DNA from 4 places in the Moellerella wisconsensis genome. Region 2 is predicted to be linked to each of the others. Evidence: predicted binding sites of a transcription regulator. Region 2 holds the regulator's gene; each other region holds the start of a gene.
What was found. Region 2 encodes CRP, which controls carbon source genes, mostly activating them, when cyclic AMP is high. Its sites were predicted from a motif close to ATGTGANNNNNNTCACAT; they were not measured.
Positions count from the first base shown of each region.

Region 1: the regulator CRP is predicted to act here: its motif matches at 1,261-1,278, upstream of deoC (deoxyribose-phosphate aldolase).
Region 3: the regulator CRP is predicted to act here: its motif matches at 1,604-1,621, upstream of glpT (glycerol-3-phosphate transporter).
Region 4: the regulator CRP is predicted to act here: its motif matches at 1,990-2,007, upstream of MNY66_RS10215 (NupC/NupG family nucleoside CNT transporter).

Region 1 is NZ_CP093242.1:3,045,039-3,048,258, reverse strand. It holds gene MNY66_RS13360 (NupC/NupG family nucleoside CNT transporter) at 1-786, shown strand, start outside; gene deoC (deoxyribose-phosphate aldolase) at 1,493-2,272, shown strand; gene deoA (thymidine phosphorylase) at 2,330-3,220, shown strand, end outside.
Region 2 is NZ_CP093242.1:266,096-269,315, reverse strand. It holds gene MNY66_RS01120 (phosphoribulokinase) at 1-635, shown strand, start outside; gene MNY66_RS01115 (OsmC family protein) at 733-1,140, opposite strand; gene crp (cAMP-activated global transcriptional regulator CRP) at 1,457-2,089, shown strand; gene MNY66_RS17925 (hypothetical protein) at 2,099-2,227, shown strand; gene argD (bifunctional acetylornithine/succinyldiaminopimelate transaminase) at 2,337-3,220, opposite strand, start outside.
Region 3 is NZ_CP093242.1:455,738-458,957, reverse strand. It holds gene glpA (anaerobic glycerol-3-phosphate dehydrogenase subunit A) at 1-1,441, opposite strand, end outside; gene glpT (glycerol-3-phosphate transporter) at 1,847-3,196, shown strand.
Region 4 is NZ_CP093242.1:2,319,890-2,323,109, forward strand. It holds gene MNY66_RS10210 (DUF3820 family protein) at 362-577, opposite strand; gene MNY66_RS10215 (NupC/NupG family nucleoside CNT transporter) at 742-1,926, opposite strand; gene ligA (NAD-dependent DNA ligase LigA) at 2,150-3,220, opposite strand, start outside.

The DNA.
Region 1 (3,220 bases), 810 kb from region 2:
ATGACTAATTCTGAGCTATTTGCCATCATGAGTGGCGGGCTGGCTTCTGTTGCGGGCGCTGTACTTGCTGGCTATGCTCAAATGGGTGTTCCGATGGAATACTTGATTGCAGCTTCATTTATGGCGGCTCCAGGCGGGTTATTATTTGCTAAATTAATGGTGCCAGAAACTGAAGACATGAAAGACAGAGCTGATGCGATGGATTTAGTAGCTGAGGATGAACGCCCAGCTAACGTGATTGATGCGGCAGCGTCAGGTGCGGCATCAGGTATGCAATTAGCGCTTAACGTAGGTGCGATGCTATTAGCTTTTGTTGCCTTAATTGCGTTATTAAATGGTATTTTAAGCGGTATCGGTGGCTGGTTTGATTATCCACAGCTTTCGCTTGAGTTGATCCTCGGTTGGTGTTTTTCTCCAATTGCTTATTTGATAGGTGTTCCTTGGAGCGAAGCTAATATTGCGGGTTCATTCATCGGACAGAAGATTGTAGTCAATGAATTTGTGGCATACATTAATTTTGGTGAGTATCTCAAACCTGATGCTGATGTTATTGCTGCCGGTAAACAAGTGTTATCAGAACATACTAAAGCTATTATCTCCTTTGCTTTATGCGGTTTTGCTAATTTATCTTCGGTCGCTATTCTTCTCGGTGGATTAGGTAGCATGGCACCTAACCGTCGTCAAGATGTAGCACGTTTAGGGCTCAAAGCCGTAATGGCCGGGACTCTGTCTAACTTAATGAGTGCTACTATTGCGGGCTTCTTCCTGACGCTTGCTGTCATTTAATTGATTTTAAAAGAGATTGATTGGCTGCCATGATGAAATTTTTCGCCATGGCAGTCTAATTTTGTGAGCCGCTTCGTAGCTCTGTATCATTCTACTTACCAACTGCTAATCTGTTGTATACTCTTTACCAGCAGTTACTCATCTTGTAGTTTCTAAAATAATAATTTATTCGCTGATCCTCCGTAAGTTAATCTTAATAGTTGAGTTAACTACATTGATTCTTCTTATTATTTTAAGTGTTTATTACTGAAGTGAAGCGGTACTCAATTTATTTTCAGTTATATTTTTTCTAATTTTATTTTTTTGAGCGGTTTATTTTTGATAGTTTTCTATTTTGGTAATGCAATATAACTAAAAATAACCGACTTTTATGGAATAAAACTTATTAGAGAGCATAAAGCTGAGGTTAAATAGCGTATAATTAGTGACTGTGATCACGTGGTTACATTTAATCATGTAACATACAATTGTATAATGTGATTTGTGGCACATAAATACGTTCTGTTCCATGTTCAAATAACAACATATTGAGCATTTATGGAAAGGTAACCGCTCTCAAAGGTGGAATCAGAGAGCATCGTGCGGTGAGACGGAACTCAGCTGTTACTTTAGCCATCGGCTATCGCAACATCTTTAAGGAACCAAGCCCGCTCGCCAACAAAGAACATAATGTTCTGATAAATAAATAATATCGTTGGAGAGTTTTATGACTAATTTAACTGCAGCTGCGCAACGCGCACTGGCTTTGATGGACTTAACTACACTTAATGAAGATGACACTGACCAAAAAGTCACAGATTTATGTCATCAAGCAAAAAGCCCAGCAGGTAACACCGCGGCAATTTGTATCTATCCACGTTTTGTTCCGCTAGCACGCAAAGTTTTACGCGAGCAAGGCACCCCAGATATTCGTATCGCTACTGTCACTAATTTCCCTCATGGTAATGATGATATTGATATCGCATTAGCCGAGACTCGTGCAGCTATCGCTTATGGTGCTGATGATGTAGATGTGGTTTTCCCTTATCGCGCATTGATGGCTGGCAATGAACAAATCGGTTTTGATTTAGTTAAAGCATGTAAAGAAGCTTGTGCGGAAGCAGGCGTGCTATTAAAAGTTATTATTGAAACGGGCGAGCTGAAAACAGCAGAATTAATTCGTAAAGCATCTGAAATCTCAATTAATGCAGGCGCTGATTTTATTAAAACATCAACCGGTAAAGTACCTGTTAATGCAACGCTGGAAAGCGCTGAGATCATGATCCAAGTTATTCATGATATGGGAGTTGGTAAAACTGTCGGTTTCAAACCAGCGGGTGGTGTGCGTACAGCTGAAGAAGCGGCTCAATATTTAGCATTGGCAGACAGAATTATGGGCGAAGGCTGGGCTGATGCACGTCATTTCCGCTTTGGTGCATCAAGTTTACTGGGTAGTTTACTCAGCACGTTAGGTTTTGCGGGACAAAAGCAAAATAGCGGTTATTAATCTCGGAGAAATTCGTAGATTGAGTCCCCCCTCTGGTTGAATTTTAAGGAGTATATTTTGTTTTTAGCACAAGAAATTATCCGTAAAAAACGTGATGGCAAACAACTCAGCGAAGAAGAAATTCGTTTCTTTATTAATGGTGTTCGCGACAACTCTGTTTCTGAAGGTCAAATTGCTGCTTTAGCGATGACTATCTATTTTAATGACATGGTTATGGACGAGCGTGTTGCATTAACTTTGGCTATGCGTGATTCAGGCAGCGTATTAAATTGGAAATCACTTAATCTTAACGGCCCAATTGTAGATAAACATTCTACCGGGGGTGTCGGTGACGTGACTTCGCTGATGCTGGGCCCAATGGTTGCTGCATGTGGCGGTTATGTACCGATGATTTCTGGCCGTGGTTTAGGCCATACCGGCGGAACCTTGGATAAACTCGAAGCAATTCCTGGTTTTGATATTTTTCCAGATGATGCTCGTTTCCGCGATATTATCAAAAATGTTGGCGTCGCAATTATTGGTCAAACCAATTCTTTAGCGCCTGCTGACAAGCGTTTTTATGCGACTCGCGATATTACAGCAACGGTTGATGCTATCCCATTAATTACAGCTTCTATTTTAGGTAAGAAATTAGCTGAAGGGCTTGATGCCTTGGTGATGGATGTTAAAGTTGGTTCTGGCGCATTTATGCCAACGTATGAAAAATCGACTGAATTAGCTGAGTCTATCGTGAAAGTTGCTAATGGTGCTGGTTGTAAAACAACCGCACTGTTAACCGATATGAACGAGGTTTTAGCCTCAAGTGCGGGTAATGCGGTTGAAGTTCGCGAAGCTGTTCGGTTCTTAACCGGTGAATATCGAAATCCACGTCTGTTTGAAGTCACCATGGCATTGTGTGTTGAAATGCTGGTTTCTGCTAATTTAGCATCAGATCGCCAACAAGCGCGT
Region 2 (3,220 bases):
CGTTACTGGAACAAACCTTAGTTGATTATGCTAAAACGGGCACTGGCCGCAGTCGAAAATATCTACATACCTACGATGAAGCCGTCCCTTATGGCTTGCAGCCGGGAATTTTCACGCCATGGGAACCATTGCCCGACAATACGGATATTCTTTTTTATGAGGGCCTACATGGCGGTATTGTAACGCCGGAGCATAATGTAGCACAGCACGTTGATCTATTAGTTGGGGTCGTACCAATTGTTAACTTGGAATGGATTCAGAAATTAATTCGTGACACGACAGAACGGGGTCATTCTCGAGAAGCAGTGATGGATTCAGTGGTGCGCTCAATGGGGGATTATATTAATTTCATTACTCCCCAATTTTCTCGCACTCATATCAACTTTCAACGTGTTCCGACAGTCGATACCTCCAATCCATTTGAAGCCCAAGCCATTCCTTCACAGGATGAAAGTTTTATTGTAATCCGCTTTAATGGCTTATCACATATTGATTTTCCATACTTATTATCGATGATCAACGGATCTTTTATATCAGCAATGAACACTATTGTTGTTCCGGGCGGTAAATTAAGCTTAGCAATGGAATTAATAATGACGCCATTAGTCGAAAAATTAATAAGTGGTAAGAAATAATAATTAAATTGATGCCCTCTTTTATTAAAAACAGTTTATTGTTGATAATTTATTGTGATGGGCATCAAACTTTAAAAAAGTTTAGTAAAAATAAAATTTATTTTAGATTTCTAATTTCAAAACTGTGAGTTACTTTTACCGCTTTTTCTAACATCATAGAAACAGAACAATATTTATCAGCAGAAAGTTTTACTGCTCGTTCAACCATTTTATCGTTTAAGTCATTACCGGAAACAATAAAATGAAGATTAATATAAGTAAAATAACGTGGTATTTCTTCACGACGCTCAGAAGTTAATTTAACTTCACAATCAGTCACTTCATTGCGTCCCTTTTTTAAAATAGATACCACATCAATCGCGCTACATCCGCCAACCGCCATTAAAACCATTTCCATTGGGCTAGGTGCTTTATCTCCAGAATTACCATCCATCATTAATTGATGGCCTGATGCTGACTCACCTAAAAAAGAAAGACCTTCAACCCACTTAACTCTTGCTTCCATGATAATACTCCGCCATATAAATTGATTTTATATTAACTAAAAGACTACCCTTTCATATAATCGCTGGCAATCTGATTACAGATTTATTAAGCTGAAACGAGACAACCAAGACTTTCAGTAATTAATATGTTAAAAATATAAACTGCTAAAACGGGGTAAGATCAATACCGAACAGTATAGTTAAATATATTATATGATTAATATTAACTTGCCTCATTGGGCTTATTAATATGTTAAGCTACTGACTTTAAGCTAACCCACTCAATAAAATTATATTTATCGAGTTAGCTGCAATAACATACAGAGGATAACGCGAATGATTCTCGGCAAGCCACAAACAGACCCGACTCTTGAATGGTTTTTGTCACACTGCCATATTCATAAATATCCATCCAAGAGCACACTGATCCATCAGGGTGAGAAAGCAGAAACACTTTATTATATTGTAAAAGGTTCTGTGGCTGTTTTAATTAAAGATGAAGAAGGCAAAGAGATGATCCTCTCCTATTTAAATCAGGGAGATTTCATCGGTGAGCTTGGGTTATTTGAAGAAGGGCAGGAGCGCTCAGCATGGGTACGTGCCAAAAGTGCTTGTGAAGTTGCTGAAATTTCGTATAAAAAGTTCCGTCAATTAATTCAGGTTAATCCTGATATTTTGATGCGCTTATCAGCACAAATGGCAAGCCGTCTGCAAACCACGTCAGAGAAAGTAGGTAACTTAGCTTTCTTAGACGTAACTGGCCGTATTGCGCAGACACTACTAAGTTTAGCCAAACAACCTGACGCTATGACCCATCCTGATGGTATGCAAATTAAAATTACCCGTCAGGAAATCGGCCAGATCGTGGGATGTTCCCGTGAAACCGTCGGCCGCATTTTAAAAATGCTGGAAGACCAAAACCTGATTTCTGCGCATGGAAAAACAATTGTGGTCTACGGAACACGATAAACATATTCAATGCCCAGTAATACCCGTGTATTAGAACATTCTGTAATACAGACTGTAGTACAAAATGTAGTACAAAATATGCGTGATAAAACATTACGATTTATCACGTTACAAATCGCCATTGAGCTGCGCGTATAAAATTAATTGTTCAATCTACGCCATAGCAAATCAATCGGTGTCAGAGATAAACCAGTGCTTATCATCACGATAGCACTGGTTTATTGTCAAATAACAAATATTTGCATTTTTATGCAATTAAACCTGCAATTGCCAGCTCCAATTTTTTCATGCCTTCTGTAATATCTTCAGTAGGAATAATCAGTGATGGTGTAAAACGTAGAACGTTTTGCCCGGCATTTAGCATCATTACGCCTTCATGGGCGCAAGCTTGTAATATCTCTTTCGATTTATTTTTCAATGGCCCAGTTAATTCCGCGCCAATTAATAAACCTAAGCCTCGGATCTCATCAAATACGGCATATTTGCTATTAATCTCGTGTAGATAATTAATAAATAACTGGCGGCGAACTTCAACGCCCTGTAAAACGTCAGGCGTATTAATAATATCAAAAGCCGCATTACCTACTGCGCAGGCCAATGGGTTTCCACCATACGTTGTTCCGTGAGTTCCTGGCCCCATCGCTTGTGCTATTTCTGCGGTAGTTAACATAGCACTAATCGGGAAGCCACCACCTAACGCTTTAGCTGTGGTCAAAATATCTGGAGTAATACCATAATGCATATAAGAGAACAATTTACCTGTCCGTCCCATACCACTTTGAACTTCATCAAAAACTAATAGCGCTTGATTTTCATCGCACAACTTACGAACACCCTGCATAAACTCAGTAGTTGCAGCAATAACCCCACCCTCACCTTGCACTGGCTCTAACACTACAGCACAAGTATGATCATCAATTACCGCTTTTAATGCCGCTAAATCATTAAACGGAACATGAACAATATCCGCAGGTTTAGGGCCGAATCCATCAGCATATTTTGGCTGGCCACCCACGGAAACTGTAAACAGTGTGCGCCCGTGAAACCCTTGTTTAAAGGCAATAATTTTTGTTTTATACGGATTGTGTTTAGTGATCGCATAATGGCGTGCCAACTTAAAAGCCGCTTCAT
Region 3 (3,220 bases), 190 kb from region 2:
CTGCAGCACGGCAAGCACATAATTCACCTTGGCACGTTCCCATGCCGACTCGTGTCCGACGACGTAAATCGAGTAAGTTATTAACCGCTAAAGAATCAACCGCATAACGCACTTCTCCGGCAGTTACTGCCTCACACTCACACACCAAACTTTTATCCAGTCGGTTAGTGGTTAAAATCGAGGAAGCACGATCGCCATGGCGATAAACCGCCGATCCGCGGATTGGAGCAGGTATCGAAATCGCATTACGCAGTGATTGTTCGGCGCTGTGCTGTGATCCCGGTAACGGAGCTTCTGCGGTCGTACATTTAGCGCTGTGTCCGAGTTTTTCGCACACTTTATCAGTCGCCCATTCAGCCATCAGGCGATAAGTCATTAATTTACCGCCGGTAATTGTTATAAAGCCTTCCAGTCCATCACGTTTAGCATGGTCTAACAGCACAATCCCCCGGCTTACATTACGCCCAGAAGGATCATCGTCACTGGCCACTAAAGGCCGAACCCCTGCATAAGCACGTAAAATTCGCGTGGTGGCGAGTGCCGGAGATAACATCGAACCTTCGCGGATCAAAATATCCACTTCTTCTGGAGTCACATGCATATTATCGATTTGATCGTAATCGATATGTGTCGAAGTAGTGCCAATCAATGAAATCGTGTCGCCAGGCACTAAAATATCGGCATCCGCCGGCTTACGACAACGGTTGATCACCATATTATTTAGCCGATGACCTAAAATTAATAATGCCCCTTTGGCCGGGAACATTTTGATTTTTAAATCCGCATATTCAGCGATCCGCTGTCCCCAAATACCACCGGCATTTACTACAATCTCAGCATGTATATTATAAGTACGCGAATTTTTATGGTCATAAACGGTGACGCCTTTCACTCTGTCACCATCACGCAATAATCCCACGACTTCATGGTAAGTCAGCACTTTGGCGCCATGCTCTCTAGCATCTAACATATTGGCCGCAGTTAAACGGAAAGGATCGACGGTACCATCTGGCACTTTTACCGCGCCTATTAATAACGGATTAACCGAAGGCTCCAAACGAATAGCTTCACTTGGATCAATGGCGTCCGCATCAATCCCCGCTGCACGGCAAGCGATAATAAACTGTTGCTGATATTCCAATGAATCTTCGGGCAGGGTAATAAATAAGCCGTCAGTACGTTCAACACAATGATGGGCGATGCGTTTTAGTATTTTGTTTTCTTCAATACATTCGCGGGCAGATTCGCTATCTGTCACAGCATAACGTGCGCCACTATGTAATAGACCATGATTACGACCCGTCGCGCCGGTCGCAATATCATGCCGTTCAAGTAGCACACAACGGAGTCCTCGGCGAGCACAGTCTCGCGCAATACCTGCACCAGTAGCACCGCCACCGATAATAATGACGTCCGTTTCTATAACAGATGGATCATTCATGCCGAATTTCCTCACATTAGTAAGAGAATCTAATTAATAAGATAATCTAATTTTTTATAATTATTAGCTTAGTACTAACTATAGACAAAAAATGCGCGCGATGTTTGATAAGGAACAAAAACGAACAGGAATTTGATCATCTCTTGTGTGAAAAACACCAATGTGTGATGAATGTCACATGTTTGTTAACAAAACAATTTCAATATATTCATAAAAGCTATTACCTTATCCGGCTTATATAGAAAATCTATATTTGTGCAGTGCATTACAGATAAATTGTTTGATTGTGGCTACTATTTAGCGCGGTAAGAGAAAACAATACGCACATAAACTCTCAAATTATTTTCGTTTTCGTTGCTTTTATAATGATAAATAAAAAATATCTATATGCCATCGGAGGCTTATATGTTAAGTATGTTTAAACCGGCAGCTCATAAACCGAGGCTGTCTGCTGATAAGATAGACCCCGTCTATCGTAAATTACGTTGGCAGATTTTCTTGGGGATTTTCTTCGGGTATGCGGCTTATTACTTGGTCAGAAAAAACTTTGCATTAGCCATGCCGTACCTTGTAGAACAAGGTTTCTCTAAAGGTGATCTCGGTTTTGCTCTTTCAGGGATTTCTATCGCTTATGGATTTTCCAAATTCATAATGGGCTCGGTCTCTGACCGTTCTAATCCACGCTACTTCCTACCTGCTGGTTTAATATTAGCCGCGTTTGTCATGTTGATCATGGGCTTTGTTCCCTGGGCGACATCGAGCATTATGGTAATGTTCGTTCTGCTATTCTTCTGTGGCTGGTTCCAAGGTATGGGTTGGCCGCCTTGCGGACGAACTATGGTTCACTGGTGGTCCCAGAAAGAACGTGGTGGGATTGTCTCCATTTGGAACTGTGCCCATAACGTTGGTGGCGGTATTCCGCCTCTGTTATTCATTCTTGGTATGGCATGGTTTAATGACTGGAAAGCAGCACTGTATATGCCAGCTTTCGGTGCCATCTTAATCGCTATTATTGCCTTCGCTCTGATGAGAGATACCCCACAATCTTGTGGTTTACCTCCTATCGAAGAGTACAAAAATGACTACCCACCTGACTATAAAGAAACTGATGAAGAAGAACTAACAGCAAAAGAAATCTTCATGAAATACGTCTTCCCTAACAAACTGTTATGGATGATTGCAATTGCTAACGTCTTTGTTTACCTGCTGCGTTATGGTGTTCTTGACTGGTCTCCGACCTACCTGCGTGAAGTTAAAGATTTCACCATGGATAAATCTTCATGGGCATATTTCATGTATGAATATGCGGGTATTCCTGGCACCTTATTGTGTGGTTGGATGTCGGATAAAGTGTTCCGCGGTAACCGTGGTGCAACTGGCGTATTCTTCATGATTCTGGTTACTATCGCCACTGTCGTATTCTGGATGAACCCTCCGGGTAACCCAAGTATCGATATGGCTTGTATGTTAATTATCGGTTTCTTAATTTACGGCCCGGTGATGCTTATCGGCCTGCATGCTCTTGAACTTGCACCGAAAAAAGCAGCCGGTACCGCAGCTGGATTTACCGGACTGTTCGGTTATCTCGGTGGCTCGGTAGCCGCCAGTGCGATTGTCGGTTACACCGTTGACTACTTCGGTTGGGATGGTGGTTTCGCCGTCATGATAGGCGGTAGTGCCCTGGCTGTAGTGTTACTATTTATCGTTATGTTGAGCGAAATTAAACATAAACGCGAATTAGCTAATCAACAATAATGACGATTGTCATTCATCAGTCAT
Region 4 (3,220 bases), 1.5 Mb from region 2:
AATGATAAATCCACTCAGTGAATCATCCCCCGGTTTTTGTCCATCCTAGAAATCCATACCGTGCACTCGCTATTTAGATAATTCTCCTCTCTCTACAATCTATCGCTCTAACAAGCTAATAATTCATAGGCGATTTTGACCTATGATGGTTATCGTCTATTGTGGATATGAGCTGTTGCAGATATAGCTCACGGCGGTATTTTTAATCGTATTATTTTTTATACGCTATATTTCAGCAACTATACTGGATATAAATTGACGGCGAATTAAGCCATCTAGCCCAACTCATTGCTATTTCAGCTACAAAACATAACTACATATAGATAATCAGCTTAAAATCACTCTAGAGCTGCTAAGGCGCTTATTTTCGCTTTAACGGTTTGATTAGTCCATCAAGCCCTTCAATCTTAACTGCCAATGTCATCTCCATCAGTTGGCCTAAACGCCCTGCGGGAAAGGTTCCTTTGCGATAAAACCATAATAGATATTCTTCAGGAAGGTCGATCAGCGCCCTACCATGGTATTTACCAAACGGCATTATAGTATTAGCAATATCTAATAAATCTTGTTTTTCCATACAGACAGATATCCCTCAAAAATTTTAATCCCAATGATAAGCTGGTTATTCTTCATTATTCTTAGAATGTATTAATAAAATCTAATCTTAAAAATAATAAATAATATAACGCAAAACGGCATTCCGAAGAATGCCGTTTTTATATTCTATCGATGCTCTGAGTATCAGACGATTAATCCAACAACAGCAGCAGATAAGAAGCTAACCAGCGTTGAGCCATATAATAATTTCAATCCAAAGCGTGCAACAGTATTACCTTGCTTTTCATTTAAGCCTTTAATCGCTCCCGCTACTATTCCAATAGAAGAGAAGTTAGCAAAAGAGACTAAGAAAACAGACAGAATAGCGATAGAACGTGGAGATAATTCGCCAATAATTTTGGTCAAGCTATCCATGGCAACAAATTCATTAGATACCAATTTAACCGCCATTATCCCACCCACTTTTAATGCTTCATCCGCAGGGATACCGAGGATCCAAGCAAAAGGATAAAATGCATAGCCAAGGATAGTCTCAAAATCGACACCAAAGACCGCAGAGAAAATACCATTTACCATTGCTATCAAGGCAATAAAGCCAATTAGCATTGCTGCAACAATCAGGGCAACTTTAAAACCAGCCAGAATGTATTCGCCTAACATTTCAAAGAAACTTTGACCTTCATGAAGATTATTCATTTGAATATCTTCTTCTTTATCAATTTCATACGGATTGATTAATGATAAAACAACGAAAGTACCAAACATGTTCAACACCAATGCGACGATGACATATTTAGGGTCTAGCATAGTCATGTAAGCACCAACAATCGACATGGAAACGGTAGACATCGCCGTTGCTGCCATAGTGTACATTCTGCGATCTGACATTTTATTCAGTACATCTTTGTACGCAATGAAGTTTTCTGATTGGCCGAGCACCAATGAGCTCACCGCATTAAAGGATTCTAGTTTCCCCATGCCGTTAACTTTAGATAAAACAGTACCAATCGCACGGATAACTAATGGTAATATTTTAATGTGTTGCAAAATACCAATAAGCGCAGAAATAAAGATAATCGGGCAAAGCACTTGTAGGAAGAAGAATGCCAGCCCACCTTCCATCATGCCACCGAAGACAAACTCAGTCCCATGACGCGCATACCCTAAAAGATATTGGAAAATATTAGCGAAGCCACGAACAAAACCTTCACCTACATCAGAGCTTAAGAAAAACCACGCCAGCCCGATTTGGATAACTAGCAGCTGAATAATATAACGAGGACGAATTCCTCGACGGTTATTACTAGCTAAGATAGCCAGTCCACAAATTACAACTAGTGATAAGATAAAATGTAGGATTGAGGTCATTAGCGACTCCATCAGATCAGTAAATAATTAATGACCTCATTCTATGTAACAGGGAACAATAAAATGAGATTGAAGTCACAATAATATGAAAATGCTAAGAGCCTATTTTTAAAATAAGCCAGCTTGATCACACTTTAGAACTATTGCTAACTATTTGAAAAAAAAATTGATCTAGGTCAGTAGTCTCATCAAGAAACTAAATCCTCAGACTACTGTCCCCATTTTATGCTTCGCCAAAGAGGCGGATCATCTCATTTTCATCAATGACTTGGATACCCAATTCATTAGCTTTTACCAATTTAGAACCTGCGGCTTCGCCGGCTATTACCATATCTGTTTTTTTCGAAACACTGCCGGTAACCTTGGCACCTAAGGCCGCCAGCTTATCTTTTGCCTCATCTCGAGTTAATCGAGTTAACGAGCCGGTAAGCACCACTGTTTTGCCTGCAAACGGCGAATCAAAAGCACTAATATCCTGTACTTGAGCTTCCGGCCAGTAGATCCCTGCTTTGTTAACTAACTCATTGATAACGTCTTGGTTATGCGTTTCTCTAAAGAAATTAACTACATGCTTAGCCACCACATCACCCACATCTTGTACTGCTTTCAATGACTCGATATCAGCGGCCATTAAATCAGTTAAGCTGCCATAATGAGCCGCTAAATTTGCGGCTGTAGCTTCTCCAACCTCACGAATACCCAGAGCATAGATAAATCTAGCTAATGTAGTTTGCTTAGATTTTTCTAGCGCATTGACCAAATTGAGTGCTGATTTTGGCCCCATCCGATCGAGACCAGTTAATATTCCCGCAGACAATTGATACAATTCAGCCGGTGTATGGACATATTCTTTCTCCACCAGCTGATCGATTATCTTGTCGCCCATTCCATCGACGTCCATCGCGCGGCGTGAAACAAAATGTTTTAATGCCTCTTTTCGTTGTGCGCCACAAATTAATCCCCCCGTACAACGTGCGACGGCTTCACCTTCTATGCGTTCAATATCAGAACCACAGACTGGGCAATGGATCGGAAATACAATCTCTCGGCTATCTTTAGGCCGTTGATCTATCACAACATTCACAATCTGAGGGATCACATCACCCGCACGACGGATTACCACCGTATCACCGATATGTACGCCTAGACGGGCAATTTCATCGGCATTATGCAGTGTCGCGTTACTTACAATTACGCCTGCAACTTGTACTGGCTCTAGGCGTGCGACTGGCGTAATTGCACCTGTACGCCCAACTTGGAACTCAACATCTCGCAGTAATGTCATTTGTTCTTG